Regions from separate parts of the Streptomyces sp. NBC_01244 genome, predicted to be linked through region 1. Evidence: riboswitches for the same ligand, from Rfam matches in the RefSeq annotation. Region 1 holds a riboswitch; the other holds the start of a gene.
What was found. Region 1 has a riboswitch for glycine ahead of gcvT (glycine cleavage system aminomethyltransferase GcvT). Riboswitches for the same ligand answer to the same signal wherever they lie in the genome.

Region 1 (15,618 bases):
ACACCGCCGCGCGGACCGCCGAGGGTCTTGTGCGTGGTGGTGGTCACGACGTGGGCGTGCGGCACCGGGTTCGGGTGCAGACCCGCGGCGACCAGGCCGGCGAAGTGCGCCATGTCGACCATCAGGTACGCGCCGACCTCGTCCGCGATGCGGCGGAAGGCGGCGAAGTCGAGCTGGCGCGGGTAGGCGGACCAGCCCGCGACGATCAGCTGCGGCTTGGACTCCTTGGCGAGGCGCTCGACCTCGGCCATGTCGACCTCACCGGTCTCGTCGACGTGGTACGGGACCACGTTGTAGAGCTTGCCGGAGAAGTTGATCTTCATGCCGTGGGTCAGGTGACCACCGTGGGCCAGGTTCAGGCCCATGATCGTGTCGCCCGGCTTGATCAGCGCGAACATCGCGGCCGCGTTGGCCTGCGCGCCCGAGTGGGGCTGCACGTTCGCGGCCTCGGCGCCGAAGAGCGCCTTGATGCGGTCGATCGCGATCTGCTCGACCACGTCGACGTGCTCACAGCCGCCGTAGTAGCGGCGGCCGGGGTAGCCCTCGGCGTACTTGTTGGTCAGGACCGAGCCCTGGGCCTCCATGACGGCGACCGGAGCGAAGTTCTCCGACGCGATCATTTCCAGGGTGGACTGCTGGCGCACGAGCTCGGCGTCGACGGCGGCGGCGACGTCCGGGTCGAGCTCGTGGAGGGGAGTGTTCAGTACAGACATCAGGGTTCCCTGGGTCAGTTGCCGGAGGTGAGCTTGGCGTACTCGTCGACGGAGAGCAGGTCGGCCGGCTCCTCCGTGACGCGCACCTTGAAGAGCCAGCCGCCCTCGAACGGGGCCGAGTTCACCAGGGCCGGGTCGTCGATGACGTCCTGGTTGGACTCGACGATCTCGCCGGTGACGGGGGAGTACAGGTCGCTGACCGACTTGGTCGACTCCAGCTCGCCGCAGGTCTCGCCCGCGGTCACCGTGTCGCCCACCTCGGGAAGCTGGGCGTAGACGACGTCACCGAGCGCGTTGGCCGCGAACTCCGTGATGCCGACCGTCGAGACGCCGTCGACGGCGTCCGACAGCCACTCGTGCTCCTTGCTGAAACGCAGCTGCTGGGGGTTGCTCATGACCTGATTCTCCTGGATGCGGGGGAGTGGATACGAACGGTGGTCCTGCGGACCGGCGCGACGCGCCGAAGAGCGGTGCGGTGCGGTACGGGGCGGTACGGGGCTACTTCTGCCGCTTGTAGAACGGCAGGGCCACGACCTCGTACGCCTCATGCGTACCGCGAATGTCCACGCCGACGCCGGAGGTGCCGGGCGCGGCGTGCGCCGCGTCGACATAGGCCATCGCGATCGGCTTGCCGAGCGTCGGGGACGGGGCGCCCGAGGTGACCTCGCCGACGACCTGGCCGTCGAAGGTCACGGAGAAGCCGGCGCGCGGAACGCGGCGGCCCTCGGCGATCAGGCCGACCAGCTTGCGCGGCGCCTTGGCGGCGGCGCGCTCGGCGGCGGCCTCCAGGGCGGCGCGGCCGACGAAGTCGCCCTCCTTCTCGAACTTCACGACCCGGCCCAGACCCGCGTCGAACGGGGTGAGGGAGGTGGTCAGCTCGTGCCCGTACAGCGGCATGCCCGCTTCCAGGCGCAGGGTGTCGCGGCAGGACAGGCCGGCCGGGACCAGGCCGACGCCCTCGCCCGCCTTGGTCAGCGCCTGCCACAGCTCCACGGCGTGCTCGGGGGAGACGAACAGCTCGAAGCCGTCCTCGCCGGTGTAGCCCGTACGCGCGATCAGCGCGGGCACCCCGGCGACCGTGCCGGGCAGGCCGGCGTAGTACTTCAGCCCGTCCAGGTCGGCGTCGGTGAGCGAGGCGAGGATGCCGGGGGACTCCGGACCCTGCACCGCGAGCAGCGCGTACGCGTCGCGGTCGTCGCGGACCTCGGCGTCGAAGCCGGCGGCGCGCTCGGTGATCGCGTCCAGGACGACCTGGGCGTTGGAGGCGTTCGCGACGACCATGTACTCGGTCTCGCCCAGGCGGTAGACGATCAGGTCGTCGAGGATCCCGCCGTCTTCCTGGCAGATGTGCGTGTAGCGGGCGCGGCCGACGCCGACGGTGGAGATGTTGCCGACCAGGGCGTAGTCCAGGACCTTCACGGCCTCCGGGCCGGTCAGGGTGATCTCGCCCATGTGGGAGAGGTCGAACAGACCGGCCTTGGTGCGGACGGCGTTGTGCTCGTCGCGCTCGCTGGCGTACCGCAGGGGCATGTCCCAGCCCGCGAAATCGGTCATGGTCGCACCGAGAGAACGGTGCAGCGCATCGAGGGCGGTCAGGCGGGGGGCAGTGCTCATGGGTGTGGCTCCCGGGTCCCAGGGCATGACATGACGAGGAGGAGTTCCTCCCCATCTGTCATCGGAACCTGAGAGGTTCGCCGAGAGTTCCCCGCTTCCAGGGGAAGGCCATCGACTTGCACCTTGGGTGGAACCGTCGCCGGGGCCCTCACGGGCGGTGGCGCGGCTCGCTTTTCAGATCTGCCTCATCCACGCGGTACGGGGCCTGAGAGATTCAAGGGAGGTACTTGCTCCTTCGGCGCCCGGGCACCGCCTTGCGGCGTGCCGGGACTCTCCCGCGCGGATTCAAGCGGCCGGTATGTAATTAGGTGTCCAGATGGCGCACATCATTGCACGACGTGCGGCCGAATGGGGGAGGGGGTCCGCAAGCGGAGCAGACTCCGAGCGGAACCGGAGCGGAACCGGTGGCACCGGATTACCGTCTCTTTACACTCAGGGGGACCGGGTCCAGGCGACCCGTCGCGGGGGAGGCGAGCACTGTGCGGAGATTCGGAGTACTGGCGGCGACGAACACCGGCACCGTCGAGGGTGCGGTGGCCGGGGTGCCGTCGCAGCGCGGCGCCGTACGGGACCCCGCGGCGGGCGGAACGGCGGGGGAGCCCGCAGCGGTACGGGACCTGCGCGGAGCCGAGGGCCCGCGGCGGCTGCGCTTCGCCGAGGGGGACGTCGTGGTGGTCTCCGGGCTGCCCGGCGGCGGCAAGAGCACCCTGATCAAGCGGGCCGCGGAGGGCGGCGGCGTCGACTCCCAGGACGCCCGCGAGCGCTGGGAGCGCCGGATGCCGGCCGCCCTGCCCTACGCGGTGTACCGGCCCGCCGTCCGGATCGCGCACTACTGGGGCCTGTGGCGGGTGCTCCGCTCCGGGGCCCCGGCCGTCGTCCACGACTGCGGTACGCAGAGTTGGGTACGGGCGCTGCTGGCCTCGGCGGCCCGCCGGCGCGGCCGCGCGCTGCACCTGGTGCTGCTGGACACCACTCCGGAGGAGGCCAGGGCCGGGCAGGCGGCGCGGGGCCGGGGCGTGTCGGCGTACGCCTTCGCCCGGCACCGGGGCGCGGTGGCCCGGCTGCTGCGCGAGGCCGAGGCGGGCCGCCCGCCCGCCGGCTGCGCGTCGGTGACCCTGCTGGACCGCCCGGCGGCGTCCCGGCTGACGTCGATCGGCTTCCACTAGGGCCTGTCCCCCGGCGCGGGCGGCCCCGGCACGGGCGGCCCCCGGTCGGGGTGTCGCGGGCGCCCGTTAATCTCGGGTCGATATCAAGGGCAAGCGAGCGGAGACGTACATGTGGCCGGGTAACGAGCTGGAGCAGGTGCTCGGGGCGGCGCTCGGACAGGCGGACGCCGGGGGGCGGATCCTCGAGGTCCTCGGGCGCAGCCACCTGTGGATCCCGCTGCCCGGCGGGGTGAACAGCCTCAGCCTGCCCACCATGGACATCGACGGCGCCGCGTACGTGCCCGTCTACAGCTCCGAGGAGCAGTTCCGCGCCTGCGCCGGACCCGCCATGGACTTCGCCGTCGCCCCCGCCGTGGACTTCGCCCGGGGCCTGCCCCCGCAACTCGGCCTCGCGGTCAACCCCGAGGGCTCCGTCGGCGTGCCCCTGCCCCCGCCGGCCGTCGCGGAGCTCTGCCGCACCGGCCGCGGCCCGCTCGACGGCCCCGCCACCGGCGGCAGGGTCCGGCTCTTCGAGCCCGACTGGCAGCAGGACCCGGTCGAGTTCCTGACCGCCGCCGCGGAGGAGTTCCGGGCCACCGGAGTCGTCGCCTCCGCGCACCGCTGCCTCGCCAGCGTCGAGGGCGGCTCGCCGGAGCTCTACATCGGAGTCCACCTGGTGGGATGGGAGCCCGACATGCGAAACGCCCCGATGGACGCGCTGGGCCGCGCCCTGACCCGCGTACCGCCGCCCTGGCCTGTGCAGTTGATCCTGCTCGACGCCGCGGAAGACCCGGTGGTCGACTTCATCACCACGCGCGTACGCCCCTTCTACCTGCCGTAGTGACGCTTAAGCTGGTGGCCGACACGCGTGGACGACGGGCGGACGAACAGACGAAGAGGGGTACCGGGTGAGTGCGTCAGGCACGGCCGCGGTCGGGCAGGTCGAGCACATGCTGCGCCAGGTGACTCCCGGGCGCTACGAGAGCTACGAGTCCCTCCTGCACGCCCTGGCCGAGGGGCGGCTGTGGATGCTCCTCTGGCAGGGGCAGCCCGGCTCCCCGGAGGCCCAGTACGGCGGCATGGAGGTCGAGGGCCTCGGGTACGCGCCCTGCGTGACCTCACCGCAGGAGCTGGCCGCCAGCGGCTGGAACCGCGGGTACGAGGTGGTCACCGGACGGGACATCGCCCGCGCCCTCTACCCCGACCGCTGGGGGCTGTGGCTCAACCCGCACGCCCAGGGCGGCGGCGTCGGCATTCCCTGGGCCGACCTGCGCCGGATCGCCACCGGGCTGGACCGGATGCCGGCCGGCCCGCTGCGGCTGTCCGAGCCCGCCATCGAGCTGCCGCAGTTCTACGGGCTGCTCACGCAGCACGCGCACCGCACGCCCGCCGTCCGCTCGCTGCGCCGCGCCTGGGTGCAGCCCGCGCTGGGGTCCCCGTACCTCGCCGTCGGGCTCGACCTGTACGACGCCTCCGCGCACGCGTTGGAATCCGTGCGGGAAATGATGCGCCAGTCGGTCGGCGCGGTCCCCGAGGGAGTGCCCGTCTGCACGGTCGCGCTGGCGGACGAACACGACCCGGTGGCGATGTGGCTGCGGGCGCAGACCCGCCCCTTCTACGACCGCGAGGGACAGGCGCCCGCCTACTGAGAGGTCCCGCTCGCCGAGGCATCCCGCTCGTTGAGACATGGGGACCAAGCCACCCCAGGCCGCACGGAACAGTCGTTCCGTGCGGCCTTTGCGTTGTCCTGATTTCGACGTTGATGTACGCCCAATAGGCATGCTCGTAGGCCGAGTTGGGCGCCATGTCCGATTCCGTACCGAACAGGATGTCTTGCTCCGCTGAGATGACAGTGAAGTCCGGATAACGGGAACTCGACCCTCAGATCACGGTTGCGCATCCATTCACCTGCGGGTCTGGCGGCTGATCGAGCGCCCGATGAAGACTCCCCACCCAAGAGCGGGTCAGTCCTCCGGCGGTCGCCTGGGTTTGCCCCGCCGCAGGAAATCCGCGCACCCGTACCTCGCACTCCGAGCGCCACTCCGCACCAACGCCGCCACAGCGGCGGGCATGGGCCGGCCCACCCGTCGGCCGAGAGGGGTCCCCACCACGATGACGGCACCACTGCACGACATGAGCGCGGAGACACCCGCACCCGTGTCCGTAGCCGACGTCCCCGCCAAGGCCATCGAAGGCCGTTCGCCCGGCCGCATCGCCTGGATGCGGCTCAAGCGCGACAAGGTCGCGCTGGCCGGCGGTTTCGTCGTGCTCCTGCTGATCCTCGTCGCACTCTTCGCGCCGCTGATCGTCAGCGTTTTCGGCCACCCTCCGGAGGAGCTGCACGAAGACCTGCTGGACCCGCTGCTGGGCCTGCCGGCCGGCGACTACGGCGGCATGAGCGGCGACTTCCTGCTCGGCATCGAGCCGGTCAACGGCCGCGACGTGTTCAGCCGGATCGTCTACGGCGCCCGCATCTCGCTGCTGGTCGCCTTCCTCTCCGCCTTCGTGGCGGTCTCGATGGGCACCTTCTTCGGCATCGTCGCCGGCTACTTCGGCGGCTGGGTCGACGCGGCCATCAGCCGGGTCATGGACCTGCTGCTCGCCTTCCCGCAGCTGCTCTTCATCATCGCGCTGATCTCGGTCGTCCCCGGCAAGCTCTGGGGCTTCGAGGGATCGGGCCTGCGGATCGCCGTACTGGTCCTGGTGATCGGCTTCTTCGGCTGGCCCTACATCGGCCGCATCGTCCGCGGCCAGACCCTGTCGCTGCGCGAACGGGAGTACGTCGAAGCGGCGCGGAGCCTGGGCGCCGGCCGGATGTACATCCTCTTCCGCGAGCTGCTCCCGAACCTGGTGGCCCCGATCACCGTCTACGCGACGCTGATGATCCCCACCAACGTACTGACCGAGGCCGCGCTCAGCTTCCTGGGCGTCGGCGTCAAGCCGCCCACGCCGTCCTGGGGCGAGACCCTCTCGACGGCCGTGCGGACCTATGAGGACGACCCGCTCTTCATGATCTTCCCCGGCGTGGCGATCTTCATCACCGTGCTGGCCTTCAACCTCTTCGGCGACGGCGTCCGCGACGCCCTCGACCCGAAGGGCTCCCGTTAGCCGTCCCCGCAGGTCATCCCGCAGGGCACCCGTAGGTCAGAACCGCAGGGCACACCGGAACCCGGCTTCGTACCGGAATCACAACGGAGGGTTGCGAGCATCGTGACTACCCATCGCATGTCCAAGCGCAGGCTCGTCGCCGGCACGGCCGTCGTGCTCGCGACGATGCTGGCCGCGACCGCCTGTGGCGGCGACGACGGCAAGGCGAAGGAAGACAAGCCGGCCGCCGCGGGCGGCTTCAACGCCGCCATCGGCAAGGTCGCCAACGCCTCCACCAAGACGGGCGGCGAGCTGAAGTTCGTCGGTACGCAGGAAGCGGACTCGTGGGACCCGCAGCGCGGTTACTACGGCTTCATGTGGGACTTCTCCCGCTACTACGCCCGCCAGCTCGTCAGCTTCAAGGCGGAGCCGGGCACCAAGAGCACCGAGCTCGTCCCCGACCTGGCCACCGCGAACGCGGAGATCAGCGACGGCGGCAAGACCTACAAGTACACCCTCAAGGACAACGTGACCTGGGAGGACGGCACCCCCGTCACCGCCCAGGACGTCAAGTACGGCATCGAGCGCACCTGGGCCCAGGACGTCATCTCCGGCGGCCCGGTCTACCTGATGCAGGTCCTCGACCCGAAGACCGAGTACCCGGGTCCGTACAAGGACACCAGCCCGGACAAGCTCGGCCTCAAGGCGATCGAGACCCCGGACGCGAAGACCATCATCTTCAAGCTCCCCGCGCCCAACGGCGACTTCGAGCAGATGCTGGCCATGCCGGCCGCCAGCCCGGTCAAGCAGGACAAGGACACCGCGGCCAAGTACGGCCTCAAGCCCTTCTCCAACGGCCCGTACAAGATCGACTCGTACGAGCCCAACAAGAGCATGAAGCTCTCGCGCAACACGAACTGGAAGGCCGAGTCGGACACCATCCGCAAGGCGCTCCCGGACTCCATCTCCGTCACGTTCATGGCGAACGCGGACGACATGGACAAGCGCCTGATGAACGGCGAGTTCGACCTGGACATCAACGCGACCGGCATCGGCCAGGCGGCCCGCGCCACCGCGCTGAAGGACCACAAGGACAACCTGGACAACGGCCAGACCGGCTTCATCCGGTACGCCGTCATGCCGCAGACCGTCGCGCCGTTCGACAACATCGAGTGCCGCAAGGCCGTCATCTACGCGGCCGACCACAAGTCCCTGCAGACCGCCCGCGGCGGCCCGCAGGCCGGTGGTGACATCGCCCCCAACATGCTGCCGCTGGGCATCAAGGGCGCCGATGGCAAGTACGACCCGTACGGTGTCCTGACGAACGACGGCAAGCCCGACGTCAACAAGGCCAAGGCCGCTCTGAAGGCCTGTGGCAAGGAGACCGGCTTCAAGACCACGATCGCGGTCCGCAACAACAAGCCGGTCGAGGTCGCCACGGCCGTCTCCCTGCAGAACGCCCTGAAGCAGGTCGGCATCGAGGCCGACGTCGACCAGTTCGACGGCGCCCAGACCTCCGGCATCATCGGTTCGCCGAAGGTGGTCAAGGAGAAGGGCTACGGCATCATCATCATGGGCTGGGGCGCCGACTTCCCGACCGGTCAGGGCTTCTCCCAGCCGCTGGTCGACGGCCGCTTCATCCTGCAGAGCGGTAACAACAACTTCTCCGAGCTCAACGACCCGGCGATCAACAAGCTGTTCGACGACGCCATCGCGGAGACGGACCCGGCCAAGGCCGGCGACATCTACAAGCAGATGAACCAGAAGGTCTCCGAGGCCGCGGTCTACCTGCCCTTCGTCTACGACAAGACGATCTCCTGGCGCAGCAGCCGCCTGACCAACGTCTACACCTCCGACGCGTACAACGGCCGGTACGACTACGCCTCGCTCGGCGTCCAGTAGACAAACCGTCCGATTCAGTTCCAGTGCCACACCCGCTAGGCACGAAGGGCAGGTGATGGCCGCGGCGGCGGCTCGGGGGCGCTCTCCAGAAGAGGGCGTCCCCGGGCCGCGGCCAGGCCGAGCGCAGTGCTTGCATATCTCATCCGGCGGATCTTCGCCGTCATCGTCATGCTGTTGGTCATCTCGCTGGTGACCTTCGGAATCTTCTTCCTCTTCCCGAAGATGATCGGGACGGACCCGGCCCTGTACTTCGTCGGCAAGCAGTCCGACCCCGCCGCCATCGAGGGCATCCGGCAGAAGATGGGTCTCGCCGACCCGATCCTCGTCCAGTTCGGCAAGTTCGTCGTCGGGCTGGTGGCGGGTCGTACGTACGCCAACGGCAACGACGTCACGCACTGCGCCGCGCCCTGCTTCGGATACTCCTTCAAGAGCGAGCAGGAGGTGTGGCCGCTGCTGACCGACTGGCTGCCCGTCACCCTCTCGCTCGCCGCCGGTGCCGTCGTGCTCTGGGTGATCGGCGGTGTCGCCGCAGGCGTCATCTCCGCCCTCAAGCGCGGTACGGTCCTGGACCGTTCGGCGATGGGCCTCGCCCTCGCCGGCGTCTCCCTCCCGATCTACTTCACGGGCATGCTCGCCATCGCCCTCTTCTCCGACCAGCTCGGCTGGTTCGGGCGGCCGGAGAAGACCTTCGCCGAGGACCCGGGAGCCTGGTTCAACGGCATGGTCCTGCCGTGGGTCTCGCTCGCCTTCCTCTACGCGGCGATGTACGCGCGGCTCACCCGCGCGACCATGCTCGAAGTGCTCAACGAGGACTACATCCGCACCGCGCGCGCCAAGGGGCTGACGGAACCCGTCGTCATCGGCAAGCACGCGATGCGCTCGACCATGACGCCGATCCTGACCGTCCTGGGTCTCGACCTGGGCGCGCTGATGGGCGGCGCCGTCCTCACCGAGTACACCTTCTCGCTGCACGGCCTCGGCTACAGCGCCGTCCGCGCCATCAGCGAGCACGACCTGCCGGTCATTCTCGGCATCACCTTGATCTCCGCCTTCTTCGTCGTCGCGGCCAACCTCGTCGTCGACCTCTTGTACGCGGTGATCGACCCCCGAGTGAGGCTGTCATGACCGATTCGACGGCGCCCGCCGTGACGGGCGCACTGAACGAGCCCGTCGCCCCCGGCGCACCCGGCACCGCGTTCCTCGACGTACGCGACCTCAAGGTGCACTTCCCCACGGAAGACGGCCTGGTCAAGTCCGTGGACGGACTCTCCTTCACGCTGGAGAAGGGCAAGACCCTCGGCATCGTCGGCGAGTCCGGCTCCGGTAAATCGGTGACCTCGCTGGGCATCATGGGCCTGCACCGGGTCGGCCAGTACGGCCGCCAGCGGGCCCGGATCTCCGGTGAGATCTGGCTCGACGGCAAGGAACTGCTGTCCAGCCCCGAGGAAGAGGTCCGCAAGCTGCGCGGCCGGGAGATCGCGATGATCTTCCAGGACCCGCTGTCGGCGATGCACCCGTACTTCACGGTCGGCAAGCAGATCGCCGAGGCGTACCGGGTCCACAACAAGGTCGACAAGAAGACCGCCCGCAAGCGGGCCGTCGACCTCCTGGACCGCGTCGGCATCCCCGAGCCCCACAAGCGGGTCGACAGCTACCCGCACGAGTTCTCCGGCGGCATGCGCCAGCGCGCGATGATCGCGATGGCGCTGGTCAACAACCCCGAACTGCTCATCGCGGACGAGCCCACCACCGCCCTGGACGTCACCGTCCAGGCGCAGATCCTCGACCTGATCCGGGACCTGCAGAAGGAGTTCGGCTCCGCGGTCATCATGATCACGCACGACCTCGGCGTGGTCGCCGAGATGGCCGACGACCTCCTCGTGATGTACGGCGGCCGGTGCGTGGAGCGGGGCAGCGCGGAGAAGGTGTTCTACGAGCCCCGGCACCCGTACACCTGGGGCCTGCTCGGCTCGATGCCGCGCATCGACCGGGAGCAGACCGAACGCCTCATCCCGGTCAAGGGCTCGCCGCCCAGCCTGATCAACATCCCGAGCGGCTGCGCCTTCAACCCCCGGTGCCCGTACGCCGACCTGCCCAAGGACGACGTCACGCGGACCGTACGGCCCGAGCTGGCCCTGGTCGACACCGCCGCGGAGGGCGCCGGCCGGCACTGGGCCGCCTGTCACCTCTCCCCGGAGCAGCGGGACCGGATCTGGACCGAAGAGATTGCGCCGAAGCTGTGACCGACATGACTGCGCCCGATAACAGCAAGAACGAGACGGCCGTCCTTCCGGCCCAGGCGGTGGACTCCCCGGAGCCGCTGCTCAGGGTGACCGGACTGGTCAAGCACTTCCCCATCTCCAAGGGGCTGCTGCGCCGCCAGGTCGGGGCCGTGAAGGCCGTCGACGGCATCGACTTCGAGGTCTACCCGGGTGAGACCCTCGGCATCGTCGGCGAGTCCGGCTGTGGCAAGTCGACCATGGGCCGGCTGATCACCCGGCTGCTCGAACCGACCGGCGGAAAGGTCGAGTTCGAGGGCAAGGACATCACGCACCTGAGCGTGTCCGGCATGCGCCCGATGCGCCGCGACGTGCAGATGATCTTCCAGGACCCCTACGGCTCGCTGAACCCGCGGCACACGGTGGGCACCATCGTCAGCGCCCCGTTCAAGCTCCAGGGCGTCGAGCCCGAGGGCGGCCTCAAGGCGGAGGTCCAGCGCCTCCTCTCTCTGGTGGGCCTCAACCCGGAGCACTACAACCGCTATCCGCACGAGTTCTCCGGCGGCCAGCGCCAGCGCATCGGCATCGCCCGTGCCCTGGCCCTGAAGCCGAAGCTGGTCGTGGCGGACGAGCCGGTCTCGGCCCTGGACGTCTCCATCCAGGCCCAGGTGGTGAACCTGCTGGACGACCTCCAGGAGGAGCTCGGCCTCACGTACGTGATCATCGCGCACGACCTGTCGGTCATCCGGCACGTCTCGGACCGCATCGCGGTCATGTACCTCGGCAAGATCGTCGAGCTCGCGGACAACAAGTCCCTGTACTCGGCGCCCATGCACCCGTACACCACGGCCCTGATGTCCGCCGTCCCGGTGCCGGACCCGCGCCGGCGCGGAGCCAAGAGCGGCCGCATCCTGCTCAAGGGAGACGTGCCCTCGCCCATCTCCCCGCCGAGCGGCTGCCGCTTCCACACCCGGTGCTGGAAGGCGACCCAGGTCTGCACCACGCAGGAGCCCCCGCTCATCGCGCTGAAGACCGGCCACCAGGTGGCCTGCCACCACCCGGAGAACGCCCCCGACCAGGCCCCGGGCGACCCGGCCCTGCCGGGCGCGGCGGACGCGGTGACCGGGCCGACGGTCTGACGGTCCGACGCCGGCGGGGCGGGATCGGCCCCGCCGGCGTTCGAGGCACGGGGGTTCGGGGGCGGAGCCCCTGACGGGGCCGCGCCGCACCCGTCCAAGGGCGCCGCGGGCGACCGGCAGAATGTTCCCGTGATCCACGATCTCTTCCCGCCCGGAGTCCAGCACACCCTGGACCTCATGGGCATCTTCGTCTTCGCCACGGCCGGCTCCCTGCTCGCCGTACGCAAGAACTTCGACGTCTTCGGCATCGTCGTCCTCGCGCTCGTCACCGCCCTCGGCGGCGGCCTGTTCCGCGACATCGTCATCGGTGCCACCCCCGCCGCCGCCTTCAGCGACCTCGGGTTCTTCGTCACACCGCTGGTCGCCGCCGCGATCGTCTTCTTCCTGCACCCCGAGGTCCAGCGCATCAACCGCGCCATCAACGTCTTCGACGCGGCCGGCCTCGGGCTGTTCTGCGTGACGGGCACGACCAAGGCGTACGAGTACGGCCTGGGCCTCACCGCGTCCGCCGCGCTCGGCCTGGCGACCGCCGTCGGCGGGGGCGTGCTGCGCGACGTCCTCGTCAACGAGGTGCCCTCGCTGCTGCGCGACCGCGAGATGTACGCCGTGCCGGCCGTCATCGGCGCCTCGATGGTGGCGCTCTTCATCAGCTTCGACCACCTGAACGCCATCACGACGGGCCTGGCGATCGTCACCACCTTCGTGCTGCGGCTGCTCGCCATCCGCTTCCACTGGCGGGCGCCCCTCGCGTGGAACCGCCGCTCGTCGGTGGCGGAGGAGCCGTAGGCGCGGAGCCCGCGTAGCGGTCACCACACCAAGGAAAGCTACCGCTTAGTAGGGGTCGGGTGTACGGTCGTTCCATGTCACACGCAGCTGCCAAGGCGTCCATCGGCGACAGCGAGTTCGACCGCGACACCACCATCACCGCCCGTGCGGGCGAGCCCGGGGTGTACGACGCGGACCTCTCCGCCGGGTGGACGATCATCACCGCCGTCAACGGCGGCTACCTCCTGGCCCTCGTCGGCCGCGCCCTGTCGGCGACCCTGCCGCACCCGGACCCCTTCACGGTCTCCGCGCACTACCTGACCTCGTCGGTCCCCGGCCCCGCCGTGATCCGCACCGAGGTCGTACGGGTCGGCCGCACGCTCTCCACCGGGCAGGCCTCCCTGTTCCAGTTCGACGAGAGCGGCGCCGAGATCGAGCGGATCCGCGTCCTGGCCTCCTACGGGGACCTCGCCGCGCTCCCGGACTCCGTCCACACCACGGCCCTCCCGCCCGTCATCCCCGCCTACGAGGACTGCCTCGGCCCCGAGGCCGGCCCGGCCCCGATCCCCGGCAGCTCGGCGATCGTGGACCGGCTCCGGCTGCGCCTGGACCCGGCGACCGCGGGCTGGGCCATCGGCCACCCCTCGGGCAAGGGCGAGATGCGCGCCTGGTTCGAGCTCGCGGACGGCCGCGACGCGGACCCCTTCTCCCTGCTCCTCGCGGTGGACGCGCTCCCGCCGACCTCCTTCGACCTCGGCCTGCTCGGCTGGACCCCCACGGTCGAACTCACCACCCACATCCGCCACCGCCCCGCGCCCGGTCCGCTCCGGGTGTCGATCACCACGCGGAACCTGGCGGGCGGCTTCCTCGAAGAGGACGCGGAGGTCTGGGACTCGGCGGACCGGCTGGTGGCCCAGTCCCGCCAGCTGGCGAGCGCTCCGCGCGTGGCGCCGAAGCCCTCCTGAGGCACCGGGCGGAGCGCCCGCCGGCCCCGGCGGGCGGTTCCCGGGCCCCGGCGGGGGATCGGGGGTGTGGGGGACTCGTAGAATCGGGGGATCATGGCCTACCTCGACCACGCCGCCACCACCCCGATGCTGCCGGAGGCCGCTGCGGCGATGACCGCGCAGTTCGCCGTCACGGGCAACGCGTCCTCCCTGCACGCCGCCGGCCGCCGCGCCCGCCGCACCGTCGAGGAGGCCCGTGAGGCCCTCGCCGACGCGCTCGGGGCCCGTCCGAGCGAGGTGGTCTTCACCGCCGGTGGCACGGAGGCCGACAACCTCGCCGTCAAGGGGCTCTACTGGGCCCGCCGCGACGCCGATCCCGCCCGGACCCGTGTCCTCGCCAGCCCCGTGGAGCACCACGCCGTCCTCGACGCCGTGCACTGGCTCGCCGAGCACGAGGGCGCGCAGGTCGAGTACCTGCCGGTCGACCGCTACGGGCGCGTGCACCCGGAGGCCTTCCGCGAGGCGGTCGAGCGGAACCCCGACGACATCGCCCTCGCCACCGTCATGTGGGCCAACAACGAGATCGGCACCGTCATGCCGATCGCCGAACTGGCCGCCGTCGCCCGCGAGTCCGGCATCCCGCTGCATTCCGACGCCGTCCAGGCCGTCGGCCAGCTCGACGTCCGCTTCGGCGACAGCGGGCTCGCCGCCATGACCGTGAGCGGCCACAAGGTCGGCGGACCGTACGGGATCGGCGCGCTGCTGCTCGGCCGCGACCAGAGCCCGGTACCCGTCCTGCACGGCGGGGGCCAGGAGCGGCACGTCCGCTCCGGCACCCTCGACGTCCCGGCCATCGCCGCCTTCGCGGTGGCCGCCGTCCTCGCCGCCGAGCGGCGCGAACGCTTCGCCACCGAGATCGGCGCCCTGCGCGACCGGCTCGTCGCCGCCGTGCTCCGCGAGGTCCCCGACGCCGTCCTCGGCGGAGACCCGGACGGCCGGCTCCCCGCCAACGCCCACTTCAGCTTCCCCGGCTGCGAGGGGGACTCCCTGCTGCTCCTGCTCGACGCCCAGGGCATCGAGTGCTCCACCGGCTCCGCCTGCACGGCCGGCGTGGCCCAGCCCAGCCACGTGCTGCTGGCCACCGGAACGGACCCGCGCCTCGCCCGGGGGACCCTGCGCTTCTCCCTCGGCCACACCTCCACGCAGGCCGACGTGGACGCGGTCGCCGCCGCCATCGGCCCGGCCGTGGCCCGCGCCCGCACGGCGGGGCTGAGCTAGTGCTGTGACCGGAAAGGTTCACCGGGCAAACCTTTCCGGCCACAGCACTAGGCGGTCTTGGCGCCCGCGGCGCCGGCCTCGTTGACCATGCGGAGGTAGCGGTCCCAGTCCCAGTGGCGGCCGGGGTCCGTGTGATCGGCGCCCGGCACCTCGGAGTGGCCGAGGAAGTGCTTGCGGTCGGCGGGTATCCCGTACCGCTTGCAGACGTCGGCGGCGAGCCGCGCCGAAGCCCCGTACATCGCGTCCGTGAAGTCCTTCGGCCGGTCCACGAACCCGACGTGCTCGATGCCGATGCTGCGCTCGTTCATGGAGCGGCTGCCCGAGTGGAAGGCGACGTCGAGCTCGCGCACCATCTGCTCGATGTGGCCGTCCTGGCCGACGATGTAGTGCGCCGACGCCCGGTGGAACGGATTCTTGAAGGCGTCCACCGAGGACTTGAAGCCGCCCTGGGTGACATGCACCACGATCCGGTCCACCCGGTAGTCCGCGGGCCGGTCCGCCAGCCGCCAGTTCGCCGGAGAGGCCGCCGTCCAGGAAGCCCCCGCGTGGTCCAGCTCGCCCTCCTTCCGCGGCTTGGACACCCCGGGCACCAGCCACCAGGCCCGCCCGATCTCATCGCGCCCGGCGACCGCCGCGGCCGTCAGCACCCCGAGCCCGCCGAACAGCACCGCCCTGCGGGTCCGCCCGGGCCGTTTGCCCCCCGCGCCGGCCCTGGCTCCCGCGCCCGCCCCGGCCCTCGTACCGCCCTTGTCGCTCTTGGTCCCCATGGTGATCCACCCCCTGCCACCGAGAACGCGCTGTGACCCCGCCCG
Region 2 (15,618 bases), 4.6 Mb from region 1:
CCAGCACCTTCAGCCCGGGTGCGCCCTCACGGGTGAGCAGGTGCGCGACGAGCAGGACGGGGACGAGGGCGCTCGCGATGCCGAACAGCTGCCAGGCCAGGTCCAGCCACGGCCGCCCGGGGGCGTACGAGCCGTTGAGCGTGGCGGCCTGGTCCTTGAGCCCGCCCGGCTTGGTCAGCGAGCCGATGAAGCTGATCAGCGCCGAGACGCCGCTCGCGCCCAGGGACAGCGCGAGCACGAGCAGCGTCTCGGAGCGCAGCATCCTGCGCTCCGTCGGGCCCTCGCCGAGTTCGAGCTCCCCGACCACCGGTTCCGGCTCCGTCCGCACGCCCGTCTCCCGTCCCGCCACCGCCGCGACATCCCGGCTGCGACATCTCGCGGGGCGTCCCGCCCCGATCACCCCATACTGCCTCCTCCACGGGGCAAGGGGATCACCGGGCGGGACCGGGCGGGACCGGGGCGGGCGGGCGGGTGGCGGAACCTGCCGGAACATGCCGGGATCAGCCGGCGGCCTCCGGACCGGCCGCCGCGGCGCCACTCCCCAGGCCCACCGGCCAGGTGTGCACGGGATCGCCCCGGTGACTCAGCTCGCTGTAGCGGCGCGTGGTCGCGGCCAGCGCCGCGTCCCGCTCCAGACCGCCCGCGAGGGCCCGGTGGTACGTGTCCACCTGCCAGGTGGCTCCGTTCACCCGGCGCCGGCACCGCTCCTCGATGATGCCGAGGTAGTGGTCCCGGTCGGCGGGTTCGATGCCCCACGCGTCCAGTCCGGCGGCCGCCATCGGCAGCAGTTCCTCCAGCACCAGCCGGACCGCGGGCACGCTCGCCAGTCCCCCGCCCCGGCCCCGGCGCGGCCAGCGCAGCCGGGCGTCGATGCCGTAGCGGCAAGCCGCGTCGAAGTTGGCCTCCGCCTCCGCGAAGGGCAGCCGGCTCCAGACCGGGCGCTGCTCGTCCGCGAGCGTCCGTACGAGCCCGTAGTAGAAGGCCGCGTTGGCGACGACGTCGGCCACCGTCGGGCCGGCGGGCAGGACCCTGTTCTCCACGCGCAGGTGCGGCACCCCGTCGGCGACCCCGTAGACGGGCCGGTTCCAGCGGTAGACGGTGCCGTTGTGCAGCACCAGCTCCTGCAGGCTCGGCACCCCGCCCTCGGCGAGCACCCGCAGCGGCTCCTCCTCGTCGCAGATCGGCAGCAGGGCCGGGAAGTAGCGGACGTTCTCGGCGAAGAGCTCGTACGCCGAGTCCACCCACCGCTCGCCGAACCAGGTGCGCGGGCGCACCCCCTGCGCCTGGAGCTCGGGCGGCCGGGTGTCGGTGGCCTGCTGGAAGAGCGGCGGCCGCGACTCCCGCCACAGCTCCCGCCCGAACAGGAAGGGCGAGTTGGCACCGACGGCTATCTGTACGGCCGCCACCGCCTGGGCCGCGTTCCACACGTCCGCGAACCGGGCCGGGGTCACCTGCAGGTGCAGTTGTACGGAGGTGCAGGCGGCCTCCGGCACGATCGACCCGGAGGTCCAGGTGAGCCGCTCGACCCCCTCGATGTCGAGCACGAAGTCCTCGCCCCGCATCATCAGGATCTGCTCGTTGAGCAGGGAGTAGCGGTCCACCGCCGAGAGGTTGGCGGTGACCAGGTCGCTGCGGGAGATCGTCGGCAGAATCCCGATCATGACCACCCCGGCGTCGACCTCCAGCGCCTGCCGGTGGGCATAGCCGAGACCCGCGCTCAGCTCCTCGGCGAGCTGGTCGAATACCCGACCGCCGAGCCGGTGCGGGAGGACGTTCACCTCCAGGTTGAACATTCCCAGTTCAGTCTGGAAATCGTTGCTCGCAATACGTTCGAGGACCTGCGCATTCACCATTCTCGGCAACCCGTCGGCACCCGCGAGATTCAATTCGATCTCCAGCCCCATCATGTTCTTGGGGCGATCGAACCTCTTCTCCTCCAGAAGTCGCTCCAGTACCTCCAGGCACTCGTGAAGCTTCCTCCGGTACCGTTGCCGATCGGACAGGTCGAATCCGCCCGCCACGACCTTCTCCCCCATCGGAGCGTCCCTCCTCGACTGGGCCCGGCGGGCGTGGAATGGATCCGCCCCCAGGCGCACGTTACGGTCGATGATGCCCCGGCGGCGTGATCGATAACGCGGAAGGGGCGTGACTGGCGGGGAGCGCGCGCCGGTTTGGCCGACAGGCGCTTTGGCACATTCACCTGGCAAGCCCCCATACGCAAATACAGCGTAGACCTTGCCGGTTACCGATAACCGACGCTTTTCAGCCGAGCCCTCATCCGGTAACCTCCGAGGTCAGCGCGGAAATTTTGCGCACGCCCGGCATGAATGCCACGTCAGCGGGACCGGTAAGCGCCTTGTCGGCAATAGGCGGGACAGCTAGCCGAAACACTGCGTGAACACATGTCAGATAAACTCCGCATGCGAGGCAGAGAGTTGGCGCGCGGCCATTGCCCCTCAGCCCCCCTCTGACCCCAGAATGCGACAGCGCCGTCCGCACCCCGCACCCGCCCCGTTCCACAGGTCTCCCAAGCGAGAGGCGACCCACCATGCCGCTGCACGTCCCTCCTGCTCCCGCGCCCGCCCTGCGCAGCGTCCTCGCAGCTCTCGGCTCTCCCACCGCCGTCCACGAGGCGCACACCCCGGCCCTGCGCGCCCTCCAGGGGCCGATGACCGCCGAACTCCCGCTGCCCGTCCACGTCCTGGACCGGCTGCACGTCTCCGGCCTGACCGCCGGCGGCAGGCCGCCGCGCACCCGGCTGACCGGCTGGCGGTTCCTGATCCGCAGCGGCGACCGCTACGTCGCGGCGGCCGACACCCGGCTGACCCCGGACGGGTGGGTCTTCTCCCACTTCTTCGAGGGCCCTTACGTCGCCGCCACCGAACGCGCGCTGCGCCAGGCCGAATCGCTCGGCAAGAGCTACCAGCCGCGCCTGCTGTCCGTGCCGGAGCTGTACATGCTCACCCTGTGGCTGCACGGCTCGGTGGGCGCCGACGCCTCCGCCGGACTGCCGGCCGCCGCCGACCTCCTGGTCCCACTGGCGCCCGCCCCGCCGGGCATCGCGGCCTACCGGCCGCACCCCGTGTCCGAACTGCTGCCCGTACTGACCCATCGGCTCACGCCGACGGCGCCCCCGGTCCCGCCTTCCATGGCCGCGCCGGCCGCCTGATCCGGCCCCTGGCCGGTTCTGCCCATTCGGCCTAGCCCACTCGGACCCCCAACGAACCACCCGAAATGACAGGGGAGTTGACCTGAACCGCCCGCACGGGTGATGCGTCATCAATCTATGAGGACAGCTGCCGGGAAATCCCTCCGGACACTAGGTCGTGGGGGAACACTGGGGACTCTGACCGAGCCAAGTCGTTGATACGGGGGGCGGCCATGAACAACGCATCGAGCCGCAGCACACAGACCACACCGCAGCGAAAGAACGCATCCATGTGCCAGCACAAGCCAGCGTGCCCGTCCGCCGACTCCGCCGACCGGGAGGCCGCGCACCCCGTGGCCGTTCACCCGGAACAGGGCTGGAGCCTGCTGTGCAACGGCGTCCTGCTCTTCGAGGACACCGGTGAGCTGCTGCCGGACGGCCAGATCATCGCCCCGCACCGCGCGCTCGCGGCGACTCAGGTGATGAAGGCGGCCTAGCCGCCGACGCAAACGAAAGGGGCCGGCCCAGGAGAGAACTCCCGGACCGGCCCCTTCGTCATGTCACGGCGTCATGTCACTTCGCCATGTCACCGCATCAGTTGTCGTACTCGTCCAGCGGCGGGCAGGAACACACCAGGTTCCGGTCGCCGAAGGCACCGTCGATGCGGCGCACCGGCGGCCAGTACTTCTCCGCGGCCGACACCCCGCCCGGGAAGACGGCCTCGTCGCGGGTGTACGGGTGGTTCCACTCGCCGCCCAGCGCCGCCGCCGTGTGCGGGGAGTTGGCCAGCGGGTTGTCGTCCACCGGCCACTCGCCGCCCGCGACCCGCTCGATCTCGGCGCGGATGGCGATCATCGCGTCGCAGAACCGGTCGATCTCGGCGAGGTCCTCGGACTCCGTCGGCTCGATCATGAGCGTGCCGGCGACCGGGAAGGACATGGTCGGCGCGTGGAACCCGTAGTCGATCAGGCGCTTGGCGATGTCGTCGATGCTCACGCCCGTCGCCTTCGACAGGGGGCGCATGTCGATGATGCACTCGTGCGCGACCAGGTTGCCCGGGCCGGTGTAGAGCACCGGGTAGTGCGGCTCCAGGCGCTTGGCGATGTAGTTGGCACCGAGCACCGCCACCTGGGTGGCGCGCTTGAGGCCCTCGCCGCCCATCAGGCGCACGTACGACCAGGAGATCGGCAGGATGCCGGCCGAGCCCCACGGAGCGGCCGAGATCGGGCCGACGCCCGTCTCGGGACCGGCGGTCGGCTGGAGCGGGTGGTTGGGCAGGTACGGGGCAAGGTGCGCCCGGACACCGACCGGGCCGACGCCCGGGCCGCCGCCGCCGTGCGGGATGCAGAAGGTCTTGTGCAGGTTCAGGTGCGAGACGTCGCCGCCGAAGTGACCCGGCTTGGCCAGGCCCACCAGGGCGTTGAGGTTGGCACCGTCCACGTAGACCTGACCGCCGGCGTCGTGCACCTGGGCGCAGATGTCGGCGACGTGCTCCTCGAACACACCGTGCGTGGAGGGGTACGTGATCATCAGCACGGCGAGCTCGTCGCGGTACTGCTCGATCTTGGCCCGCAGGTCGTCCGCGTCCACCTCGCCGTCGTCGGCGGTCTTGACCACGACCACCTTCATGCCGGCCATCACGGCGCTCGCGGCGTTGGTGCCGTGCGCGGAGGAGGGGATGAGGCAGACGGTGCGCTGCTCGTTGCCGTTCGCCCGGTGGTACGCGCGGACGGCCAGCAGGCCGGCGAGCTCACCCTGGGAGCCGGCATTCGGCTGAATGGAGACCTTGTCGTAGCCGGTGACCTCGCAGAGACGTTCCTCCAGCTCGGTGATGAGCGTGAGGTACCCCTCGGCCTGCTCGACCGGGGCGAACGGGTGCACCTGGCCGAATTCGGGCCAGGTGACCGACTCCATCTCGGTGGTCGCGTTGAGCTTCATGGTGCAGGAGCCCAGCGGGATCATGCCGCGGTCCAGCGCGTAGTCCTTGTCCGAGAGCTTGCGCAGGTAGCGCAGCATCGCCGTCTCGGACCGGTGCTGGTGGAAGACCGGGTGGGTCAGGTACGCGTCCTCGCGCAGCAGCCCCTCGGGAAGCGCGTCGGCCGTGGTGGCGTCGAGCGCCTCCAGGTCCGCGGTCACCCCGAAGGCGGCCCACACCGCGTCGACGTCGGCGCGCAGGGTGGTCTCGTCACAGGAGGCGGAGACCAGGTCGGCGTCGACCTGGTACAGGTTGACCCCGCCCTCACGGGCGGCGGCCACGACCTCGGCGGCCCGGCCCGGGACCCGCGCGGTGATCGTGTCGAAGTAGGCGCCGTGCACGATCTCGACCCCGCCGGCCGTCAGACCGGCGGCGAGCAGGGCGGCGTAGCGGTGGGTGCGGCGGGCGATCGTCCGCAGCCCGTCCGGGCCGTGGTAGACGGCGTACATGCCGGCCATGACGGCGAGGAGCACCTGCGCGGTGCAGATGTTGCTGGTGGCCTTCTCACGGCGGATGTGCTGCTCACGGGTCTGCAGCGCCAGGCGGTAGGCCTTGTTGCCGTCCGCGTCCACGGAGACGCCGACGAGGCGGCCGGGCAGCGAGCGTGCGTGCTTGGCCTGGACGGCCATGTAGCCGGCGTGCGGTCCGCCGAAGCCCATCGGGACGCCGAAGCGCTGGGTGGTACCGACCGCGATGTCCGCGCCCAGCTCACCGGGGGAGGTCAGCAGGGTCAGGGCGAGCAGGTCGGCGGAGACGGCGACGATGGCGCCGAGCGCGTGCGCCTGCTCGATGACCGGCTTGATCTCCCGCACGGCGCCGGAGGCACCGGGGTACTGCAGGAGCACGCCGTAGACGCCGCGCTCGGCGATCTCGGCCGGAATCCCGCCCGACAGGTCCGCGACCACGACCTCGATGCCGATCGGCTCGGCGCGGGTCTCGATCACCGCGATGGTCTGCGGCAGCGCGTCGGCGTCGACGAGGAAGACGTTGCCCTTGGCCTTGCCCACGCGGCGGGCCAGGGTCATGGCCTCGGCGGCCGCCGTGCCCTCGTCGAGCAGCGAGGCGCCGGAGGTCGGCAGGCCGGTCAGCTCGGCGACGACGGTCTGGAAGTTCAGGAGGGCCTCGAGGCGGCCCTGGGAGATCTCCGGCTGGTACGGCGTGTACGCCGTGTACCAGGCCGGGTTCTCCATGACGTTGCGCAGGATCACCGGCGGCGTGAAGGTGCCGTAGTAACCCAGGCCGATCATCGAAGACAGGACCTGATTGCGGTCGGCGAGCTGGCGCAGCTCGGCGAGCACCTCGGCTTCGGTCCGCGCCTCGGGCAGGTTCAGCGCGGCGGTGGTCTTGATCACATCCGGCACCGCGGCGGCGGTGAGCTCGTCGAGGGAGCCGTAGCCCACCTGAGCGAGCATCTTCGCCTGCGCCTCGGCATCCGGGCCGATGTGGCGCTGCTCGAAGGGGATGCCTCGCTCCAGCTGGGAGAGCGAAATGCGGTTGGCGGTCATGTACGGAGGCCTCCTGGTCGTACGACCTGCGAGGGGCACCACGGCGCGGGCACCCGGACGGCCTCCCCCTCTGTCATCACAACCTGAGAGCTTCACCGGGCCGCGCGGGGATCGCCCACGAGATCCGGCTTTCACCGTCGGTGAGGAGAGGGACCGGCACTGCGCGCCCGGTTCCCGCACCTGCTTTCCAGAGTGGCCTCACCACGTGCGGTACGTATGCCTGAGAGATTCCGGGGAGGATTTGCTCCTTCGGCGCCTCCGTCTCACTCACTCGGAGGACTCTCCCGCACAGGGTCAACAGCCGTCACCCAGCCTACCAGCGAGGATCTGGGCACCTCCCTCGAGTGGCCCCCTCTCCGGAAATGCACTTTTGTAGTCATTACCGGAGGAGTTGCGCCCAAACGGAGGGACCGGACCGTGCAGACCGACATCGATCCCCGCAGCCTGATCGGCCGCAAGGCGTTCGACCGCAATGGCACCAAGATCGGCACCGTCGACGAGGTCTACCTCGACGACGCCACGGGCGTCCCGGAATGGGCCGCCGTACGCACCGGACTCTTCAGCCGGGACGCCTTCGTCCCGCTGGAGCCCAGCGAGATGGTGGGCGACACCCTGCGCGTGCCCTTCGAGCGCTCCCTCATCAAGGACGCCCCCGACTTCGGCGTCGGCCGCCACCTCTCCCCCGAACAGGAGCTGCAGCTCTACCACCACTACGGCCTGGACCTGGCCCTCCCCTCCGACTTCCAGCACGACTTCGGCCACAAAGCCCCCGACACCCCCTAACCCCACCACCCCACACCCGCTGCCCACCAACCCCCGGGGCAGCGGGCAGCGGGCAGCGGGCAGCGGGCAGCGGGCAGCGGGCAGCGGGCAGCGGGCAGCGGGCAGCGGGCAGCGGGCAGCGGGCAGCCACAACACCCGACAGCGGGCAGCGGGAACGGTCGGCGGCGGCCGACACCTGACCGCAGCAGCTGCCAGCGAGCACCCTGGCTGCGGTCGGCGGCAGCGGCAGCGGCAGCGGCAGCGGCAGCGGCAGCGGCAGCGGGGAACCCGGCGCCTCCCAGCGGGTAGCGGGTATTCAGCGCCTCACACGACGCAGCCGGCACCCAGCAGCACACTCGCGGCACCCGCTGACACCCGGCGGCCCATGGCAGGCGTCCAGCTGCGGACACCCGGCGGGGCCGCTAGCAAGCGCCCGGCAGCAGGCAGCAGGCAGCAGGCAGCAGGCAGCAGGCAGCGCACTATTGCCGGCCCCCAGGGAGCCGGGCAGCGAACAGTTCCTCCAGCTCCCCCCAGACACAGGCACCCCGGGTCGGCGCAAGGACGTGCCCTCCCAGGCTCACTCCGGAGCCGTCGAGCCCCCGACCCCCACGGCCCGGTCCCCGACCAGCGGCATCGGGTCGGACGGCTCCAGCTCGGGGTCGTCCACCAGGAACGTCCGCACCCGGCCCGGCTCGGATCCGGGCTGCTCGAACCGTACGGTCACCCGCCCGACGCCGCTGCCCTGCACCCACCCGGGCCCGTACACCGCATGCCGCACATCACTCCCGGCCGCCCAGCGCCGCTCAACCAAACCTTCAACACCCCCCGCACCCCCGAGCCCCTGCCCAGCAACCTCACCCGGCCCACGCCCAACGCCCACCCCCTGCAGGTCGCCCTGGCCGTGCCCGACGTCGCCCCTTTGCCCCGACCCGACACCCCGCGGCGCAGCGACCTCCCCCGACCCCGACCCCGACCCCAGCCCCTGCGCCTGCCCCAGCCCCAGCCCCGAGCCTTGGCCTTGTCCGACGCCCTCCCCCTGCGCCAACTCAGCACCCCGATCAGGCCCAGCAATCTCACCCGGCACCTGCACCTGCACCTGCTCTGAGCCCTGGCCCTGGCCGTGCTCCGATCCCTGGCCCTGCTCCGAGCCCTGGCCCTGGCCTTGGCCCTGCCCCTGCCCCTGCCCCTGCCCCTGCCCCTGCCCCTGCCCCTGCCCAACGCTCTCCCCCTGCGCCAACGCGCTACCGCACCCCGGCCCAGCGATCTCACCCGACCCCTGCCCAGGACCCTCGCCCCGGCCAGGGCCCCGCTGAGCGCCCTGGGCGTGCCCGAGCCCCTCCGCCAGCCCCGACGGCCCAACGGCCTCAGCCTGCTCTTCCCCAGCCGCCTGCCCCTGGCCCTGCCCGATGGGCTCGCCCGGCACCGCCCCGGCGGGGACTGCCCCACCCTGGCCCTGACCGGCACCCTCGTCCGCCTCCGGCTCCGGCCCCGGACCCGGCCCCGGCCCCGGGACGGCACCCCGGACCCGGAAGGGTCCCTCGGGCTCCTGCCCCCCGTCAGCGCCGGCCGCAGGCCGCCCCGCGGCGCCGCCGTCACCCGACCCCGCCCCAGCCCGCGCAGCCATCGCATCGGCGAAAGCGAACAGATCCTCCTGCGTGTAGTCCGCCAGCCCCGTCACGCCCACCCCCAGCAGCCGCACCCCGCCCGTGGTGTCCACGGCCTCCAGCAGCCGCGCCGCAGCCTCCCGCACCACCGCGGGGTCGTCCGTGGGCCCCCGCAGCGTCTCCGAGCGGGTCAGCGTGGAAAAGTCGTACCGCCGCACCTTGAGCACGATGGTCCGCCCCGAATGCCCTGACCCGCGCAGCCGCTCCACGCACCGGTCGGCGAGCCGCTGCACTTCGTTCCGGATGCGTACCCGGTCGTGCAGGTCCACGTCGAAGGTGTCCTCCACCGACACGGACTTCGCGTCGCGCTCGGCGACGACCGGCCGCTCGTCCACCCCCAACGCCATCCGGTACAGCCCGACGCCGTGCGAGCGCCCCACCATCCGGACCAGTTCGTCCTCGCCGGCCTCCGCCAGCTCCCCCACCGTGGTGATCCCGGCCCGCCGCAGGTGTTCCCCCGTGGCCGGCCCCACCCCGGGCAGGGTCCGTACCGACATGGGTGCCAGGTGCGCCCGCTCCGTGCCGACCTCGATCAGCAGCAGCCCGGCCGGCTTGGCCTCCTCGGAGGCGACTTTGGCCAGCATCTTGGACCCCGCGAGCCCCACCGACCCGCTCAGCCCGGTCGCGGCGGTGATGTCTGCCCTCAGCCGCTCGCCAACGGCCCGCGCGGCCTGCGCGTCGAAGGCGACGCCGCCCGCCTCGAGGTCCACGAAGGCCTCGTCCAGGCTCAGCGGCTCCACGAGGGGGGACAGCTCCCGGAGCATCCCCATGACCGTGTCGCTGACCTCGCGGTACAGGCTGAAGCGCGGAATCAGGCACGCGCCGTTGGGGCAGAGCCGCCGCGCCTGGGCCATCGGCATGGCGGAATGCACCCCGAACCGCCTGGCCTCGTAGGAGGCGGTGGCGACGACCCCGCGCGGCCCGAGCCCGCCGACGATGACGGCCTTGCCGCGCAGGCTCGGCTTCGACGCCTGCTCCACGGAGGCGTAGAAGGCGTCCATGTCCAGGTGCAGGATGGTCGGCGCGGCTCTCACAGCTCCGATGCTGCCCTACGCCACTGACAATCGGCCCGAACCCACAGCAGGCGGGCCGGGCGGCCCGCCGCGGACCGGACCGGACCCGGACGGACCACCCGGCCCGCCCCGGTCCCCGGCCCCGCCCCTGCGCCTCAGACGGCCCGGTTCCTCCGGGCGGCCAGCTCATCGGCCGGGTTGTGCCCGACCACCGTCTCGCCCGTGTCCACGCGCTCCCCGTGCAGCTGCGACAGCGCGTTCTCCACATCGCGCCAGACCACGCCCACGGCGATGCCGAAGACGCCCTGGCCGCCCTGGAGCAGGCTGACGACCTGGTCCGGCGAAGTGCACTCGTACACGGTGGCGCCGTCGCTCATCAGCGTCATCCGCTCCAGGTCCGAGAAACCCCGGTCGCGCAGGTGCTGCACGGCGGTGCGGATGTTCTGCAGCGCCACCCCGGTGTCCAGGAAGCGCTTCACGATCTTGAGGACGACCACGTCCCGGAAGCTGTAGAGGCGCTGCGTCCCCGACCCGTAGGCGGGACGCACCGTGGGCTCCACCAGCCCGGTCCGCGCCCAGTAGTCGAGCTGCCGGTACGTGATGCCGGCCGCGGCACACGCCGTCGGCCCTCGGTATCCGACCTGCTCGGGTGCGGGCTCGCCGCCCTGGGGCCCCACCGGCCCCACCGAACCGACCGGCGCGGGCTCCGGCTGACGGCGCGCGGAGTTCACCGCACCACCGTGCAGCGGGTACGGCCCACCGTCACTCCGTGCGGGGATGCCCCCGGTCATACCGTCGCCCGTGACTCTCACGCCGACCCTCCGTCCTTGACCTGCCATCTCGAAGGTAGGCAGTCACCAGGGGTGCGTCAACGATCGCCACACTCGGCACGCCGAGTGATAATCACCCTGAGAGTGGTTTCCCGTACCCCATTGCGGGGAAAGGCTACTCGAATGGGCTGAAATATCCGGGAGGACGGCACGACCCGCGCCTCACTGCGGGCCGGTACCGAAGTCCTCTGGCGAGATCTGGTCGAGGAACTCGCGGAACTTCTCCACCTCGTCCTCCTGCTCGTCCGGGATCGCGATTCCGGCGTCGTCGAGCACGCCGTCGCTGCCGTAGATCGGCGTCCCGGTCCGCAGGGCGAGCGCTATGGCGTCGGAGGGCCGCGCGCTCACCTCGACTCCGCTGGCGAAGACGAGCTCCGCGTAGAAAACGCCCTCCCGCAGATCCGTGATCCGGACTTCGGTGAGCTCCTCGCCGATCGCCTCCAGCACGTCCTTGAAAAGGTCGTGTGTCAGCGGCCGGGCAGGGGCCATGCCCTGCTGCGCGAAGGCAATGGCGGTCGCCTCCCCTGGTCCGATCCAGATGGGGAGGTACCGGTCGCCTCCCACTTCACGCAGGAGCACGATCGGTTGGTTCGAGGGCATTTCCACCCGGACACCCACAACGTCGAGCTCGTTCACACAGCAACCCTAGGACCTGCTCGGCAGGTTTGGGTAGTCGGGCTGCCCCAAGCCTGCCCCGAAGCCCCTGCCAAGTCACCCGAAGTCGGCCCGAAAACCCCTCAGGATCAGTGCAGCCGCACCCCGAGAGCAGTTTGTACGAGGGCCTCGTGCAGCCGTACGGAGAGCCCCGCGAGCTCCTTCATGGTGGCCTCGGCATGGGCCCTGGTCTGCGGATTGCGGTGCCGGCGCAGCGGCGAGACGACCTGTTCCACCAGACCGGCCTCCCGGTCTGCGGCGGCCTTCATGGCCCGCAGGTGGCGCGGCTCCAGACCGAATCGGCCGAGATCGGCCACCAGACGGGCCACGGTGACGGCCTCGGCGTCGAACCCGCCGCCGGGTGCCTCCGCGATGAGCCCGTAGGACTCCCACTCCACGAGCTGGACCTCGTCCACGTCCGCGGCGGCGATCAGCTCGGCCCGGCCCACCCGGGCCACGGTCGGCCGCTCCCGGCCCACCTCGCCGTAGAGGGCGACGGGGCTCGTGGGGTCGACGGACTCCCCGTGCGCCGTGGGCGCCGGGATACGGATCTGCTCACCCCGCGCGAGCGCGTCGAGCTGCTCGCGGATGACCTTCAACGGAAGGTAGTGGTCGCGCTGGAGCCGCAGGACGTGGGCGAGACGCTCCACGTCGTCGGTGCTGAACTTGCGATATCCCGAAGGTGTGCGCCTGGGCTCGACGAGCCCCTCCGCTTCCAGGAAACGGATCTTCGAGATCGTGACTTCGGGGAACTCGTCACGCAGCATCGTGAGCACCGTTCCGATGCTCACCAGCCGCACGCCCGAGGAGGCGGCGGTGGCGGTGCCGCCCTTGGCGGCACCGCCTGCCGGGATACGCAGCATGGGACCTTCCCTTGAAGGGTCAGTGCCCCCGCAGGCTCGCGTAGAAGACCAGCCGGTACTTGCCGATCTGCACCTCGTCGCCGTTGTGCAGGGCGACGGAGTCGATCGGTTCACGGTTCACGTACGTGCCGTTGAGGCTGCCGACGTCGGAGACGGTGAAACCGTCGTGGCTCCTGCGGAACTCGACATGGCGCCGGGAGACGGTGACGTCGTCCAGGAAGATGTCGCTCTGCGGGTGCCGGCCGGCCGTCGTCAGCTCACCGTCCAGGAGGAACCGGCTGCCGGAGTTCGGGCCGCGCCGCACGATCAGCAGGGCGGAACCCGGGGGCAGCGCTTCCACCGCGGCCTGGGCCTCGGGGGACAGCGAGGACGACACGTGCGTCTGTCCCGACACCTCGGCCTCGTAGGCCTCCAGGCCCGAGATCGAGATGGTGGACGTGGTCTCCGAGGCACGCTCCGGCGTCAGACCCGCCCGCAGCGGCGCCCCGCAGTTGGAGCAGAACCGGCTCGCCGCATCGCTGCGGTGCCCGCACCTGCTGCAAATCTGCTCGGCCGACATGGACGGCTCCTCGCGCCGCGGCTGCCCCGCGGAGGCATTGGTGGCATACGGGTCGGGGGCAAACCCTCCACCCGTACTTGAGGTTGATGGTTCACCGAAACCTATGCGTCCGGTACCGGCAGGGTCAACAGTCGACGCGCCGTGCGCGCCCGAAATATCACCCGCCCCGGCGACCTCGTCGCGGAAGAGCGGCCGGTCGCCCTGCCCTTCCACGTCTCCGTGCCCCGCGCGGTGCCTGGCCGCACCGCTTTCCTCGCGGTTCTTCTTGCCGAACAACTTCTCAAACAACTTCACGGGCGATTCCCCTTGACCGAAACAGACCCGCCCGTGGGGCAGGACGAACTCCGAATGCAACACCTGCCGACCCGGACATACTTACAACGTCCGTAACCATCAGACAGTTTCCACCACGCACCGCGACTTCGGTGCCTCGACCCCCCGCAGGCATTCGCCCGCCTGAGCCGGTCTCCCGCACCTCCCGCATCACGTCGATGACGACCGAGCGTAGTCAGGCTGCTTCGCAGCCCGCAAGGCATCCACAACGATCTTCGCCGGACGTGTGATGCCGACGACCGCCTGCTCCTTCTCCAGCGACTGGACGACGCCACCGGGAATGTTGAGCGCAGGCTCCAGGTCCTGAGGCTTGCCGATCACCTTGAACTCGTAGGGTTGTGTGATCTTCTTACCGTCGATCGCGACCCCGTCCTCCTCGTCCGAGAAGTACGAGTCCGCCACGATCCGCACCCCGTTGATCTGGATGGCCTCGGCCCCGGCGGCCCGCAGCTCCTGGAGGGTGTCCAGCAGCTTGTCCGACAGCACCTGACCCTTGGGGTCCGTGATCTTCAGCACGATCCCCGGCCCCTGCGCGGCCACCGTACCGGCCAGGATCCCGAGTTGGCGTTCCTTCTCCACGGTCTGTTTCCGGGCCTCCTCGGCCTGGTTGGAACTGCTCTCGAGCTCCCGGCGTTGGTCCTCGAGCGTCTGCTTCTCGTCCTCCAGCCGCTTCGTCCGCCCGTCCAGCTCGTCGAGGATCCGTACGAGGTCCTCCTGACGGGCACCGCGCAACGCGCTGGAGTCGCTGTTCGACCGCACCTGGATGGCCAGCCCGAGCCCCAGAACGAACAGCAGCACCGCGACGATCAGTTGGGCACGGCTCACCCGCGGCGGCCACAGCCCGGCCGCCAGCCGCTGCCGGCCGGTCTGCTCGGGCCCGGTTTGCTCGGGCCCGGTCCGCTCGGGCCCGGGCACGTCGCCCACGGACTCGGCCCCGTTGCCCAACGGTCCGGCCGACGGCCCGGCCGACGGCTCCTGCGGCGGCTGTGCCTTCGGCCGCTGTGCCGATGCCGAGGCCCCGGGCTCCTCGGGCGGGGTGTCGTTCGTACTCATCGGCCTCACGCCCGGAACACGTGCCGGCGGATGGCCGCGGCGTTGGAGAAGATGCGGATGCCGAGGACGACGACCACACCCGTGGACAGCTGCGAGCCGACGCCCAGTTTGTCTCCGAGGAAGACGATCAGCGCCGCCACGACCACGTTCGACAGGAACGACACCACGAAGACCTTGTCCACGAAGATGCCGTCCAGCATCGCGCGCAAGCCTCCGAACACCGCGTCCAGCGCCGCGACCACGGCGATCGGCAGATAAGGCTCCACCACGGCCGGCACTTCGGGGCGGACGAGAAGTCCGACCACCACTCCGACCACGAGGCCCAGTACCGCGATCACGATGCACCCTTCTGCTGCTCTACTGCTGTAGCCGTACGTACGGTCAGGCTCGACGCGGCCGGGAGGCGCACCTCGGCCTCGGACGACAAGGAGTAGCGGATGCCGTAGTTCTCCTGCAGCACGTGCAGGTACTGGCCGTCCGCGGAGTCCTGGAACGCGGTCCCGAGGCGCTTCTTGTCGCCGATCGCCAGCACTTCGTACGGCGGGACCAGCGGCCTGTTGTCGACCAGTATCGCGTCACCGGCGGCCCGGATCGCCGAGAGGGACGTCAGGCGCTGCCCGTTGATCGAGATCGCTTCCGCCCCCGACTGCCACAGCCCGTTGACGATCTTCTGCATATCTCGGTCGCGGAGCCGCCCGGTGTCCGAGAATCCGGCGCTCTCGCGCGGCTTGGTGCCGTTTCCGGTCGTCGAGCCCTTCGCGTCGTCCACCGTCAGCTTGATCCCGGGCCCGTGCACCTCGGTGGCCCCGGACAGCAGCGCCACGAGCTGGCCCTGTTCGCCGCCGTGCTGCTTGAGCGCCTCGCGCTGCCGGCCGGCGACGGTGTCCCGCAGCCCCTCGATGTCCCGCTCCAGACCGTCCGCGTGCGCGTCGGCCCGCTCGACCCGGTCGATGAGTTCCTGACGCTCCTTGGCCAGCACCGGCGCGGTCGCCCGCGCCTGCGCGGCGCCCAGGGTGACGACCATGGCGGCGAGCACGAGCCCGGCGGCGAGACCCAGTTTGGCCTTGAGGGTCCGCGGCAGGCCGGACGTGCCCTCGGCCTCGCGCCGGGCCGAAGCCTCCGCGTAGCCCTCGTCGAGGGAGTGGTCCATCACGTGCGTCAGCAGCGACATGGAAGCGTCCGGCCGCGCCGGAGGTGCCGAACTGCGGTTGTGGGGCGGCTGCGACATGCCGCACATCGTCGCATGTCGGCGCCGCTCC

Region 2: another riboswitch for glycine. It lies ahead of gcvP (aminomethyl-transferring glycine dehydrogenase); the one in region 1 lies ahead of gcvT (glycine cleavage system aminomethyltransferase GcvT).

Annotation. Positions count from the first base shown of each region.
Region 1 is NZ_CP108488.1:6,535,450-6,551,067, forward strand. It holds gene glyA (serine hydroxymethyltransferase) at 1-713, opposite strand, end outside; gene gcvH (glycine cleavage system protein GcvH) at 728-1,108, opposite strand; gene gcvT (glycine cleavage system aminomethyltransferase GcvT) at 1,212-2,327, opposite strand; glycine riboswitch at 2,512-2,615, opposite strand; gene OG247_RS29560 (AAA family ATPase) at 2,807-3,493, shown strand; gene OG247_RS29565 (enhanced serine sensitivity protein SseB) at 3,603-4,313, shown strand; gene OG247_RS29570 (enhanced serine sensitivity protein SseB C-terminal domain-containing protein) at 4,381-5,121, shown strand; gene OG247_RS29575 (ABC transporter permease) at 5,585-6,580, shown strand; gene OG247_RS29580 (ABC transporter substrate-binding protein) at 6,683-8,461, shown strand; gene OG247_RS29585 (ABC transporter permease) at 8,588-9,586, shown strand; gene OG247_RS29590 (ABC transporter ATP-binding protein) at 9,583-10,704, shown strand; gene OG247_RS29595 (ABC transporter ATP-binding protein) at 10,710-11,819, shown strand; gene OG247_RS29600 (trimeric intracellular cation channel family protein) at 11,997-12,605, shown strand; gene OG247_RS29605 (thioesterase family protein) at 12,680-13,549, shown strand; gene OG247_RS29610 (cysteine desulfurase family protein) at 13,643-14,806, shown strand; gene OG247_RS29615 (N-acetylmuramoyl-L-alanine amidase) at 14,854-15,573, opposite strand.
Region 2 is NZ_CP108488.1:1,923,321-1,938,938, forward strand. It holds gene OG247_RS08355 (CPBP family intramembrane glutamic endopeptidase) at 1-262, opposite strand, end outside; gene OG247_RS08360 (glutamate-cysteine ligase family protein) at 501-2,036, opposite strand; gene OG247_RS08365 (hypothetical protein) at 2,549-3,169, shown strand; gene OG247_RS08370 (DUF5999 family protein) at 3,439-3,645, shown strand; gene gcvP (aminomethyl-transferring glycine dehydrogenase) at 3,743-6,628, opposite strand; glycine riboswitch at 6,827-6,925, opposite strand; gene OG247_RS08380 (PRC-barrel domain-containing protein) at 7,046-7,411, shown strand; gene OG247_RS08385 (DNA polymerase IV) at 7,968-10,088, opposite strand; gene OG247_RS08390 (MerR family transcriptional regulator) at 10,223-10,879, opposite strand; gene OG247_RS08395 (bifunctional nuclease family protein) at 11,060-11,533, opposite strand; gene ftsR (transcriptional regulator FtsR) at 11,641-12,414, opposite strand; gene OG247_RS08405 (FHA domain-containing protein) at 12,434-12,973, opposite strand; gene OG247_RS08410 (DUF881 domain-containing protein) at 13,457-14,359, opposite strand; gene OG247_RS08415 (small basic family protein) at 14,365-14,697, opposite strand; gene OG247_RS08420 (DUF881 domain-containing protein) at 14,694-15,596, opposite strand.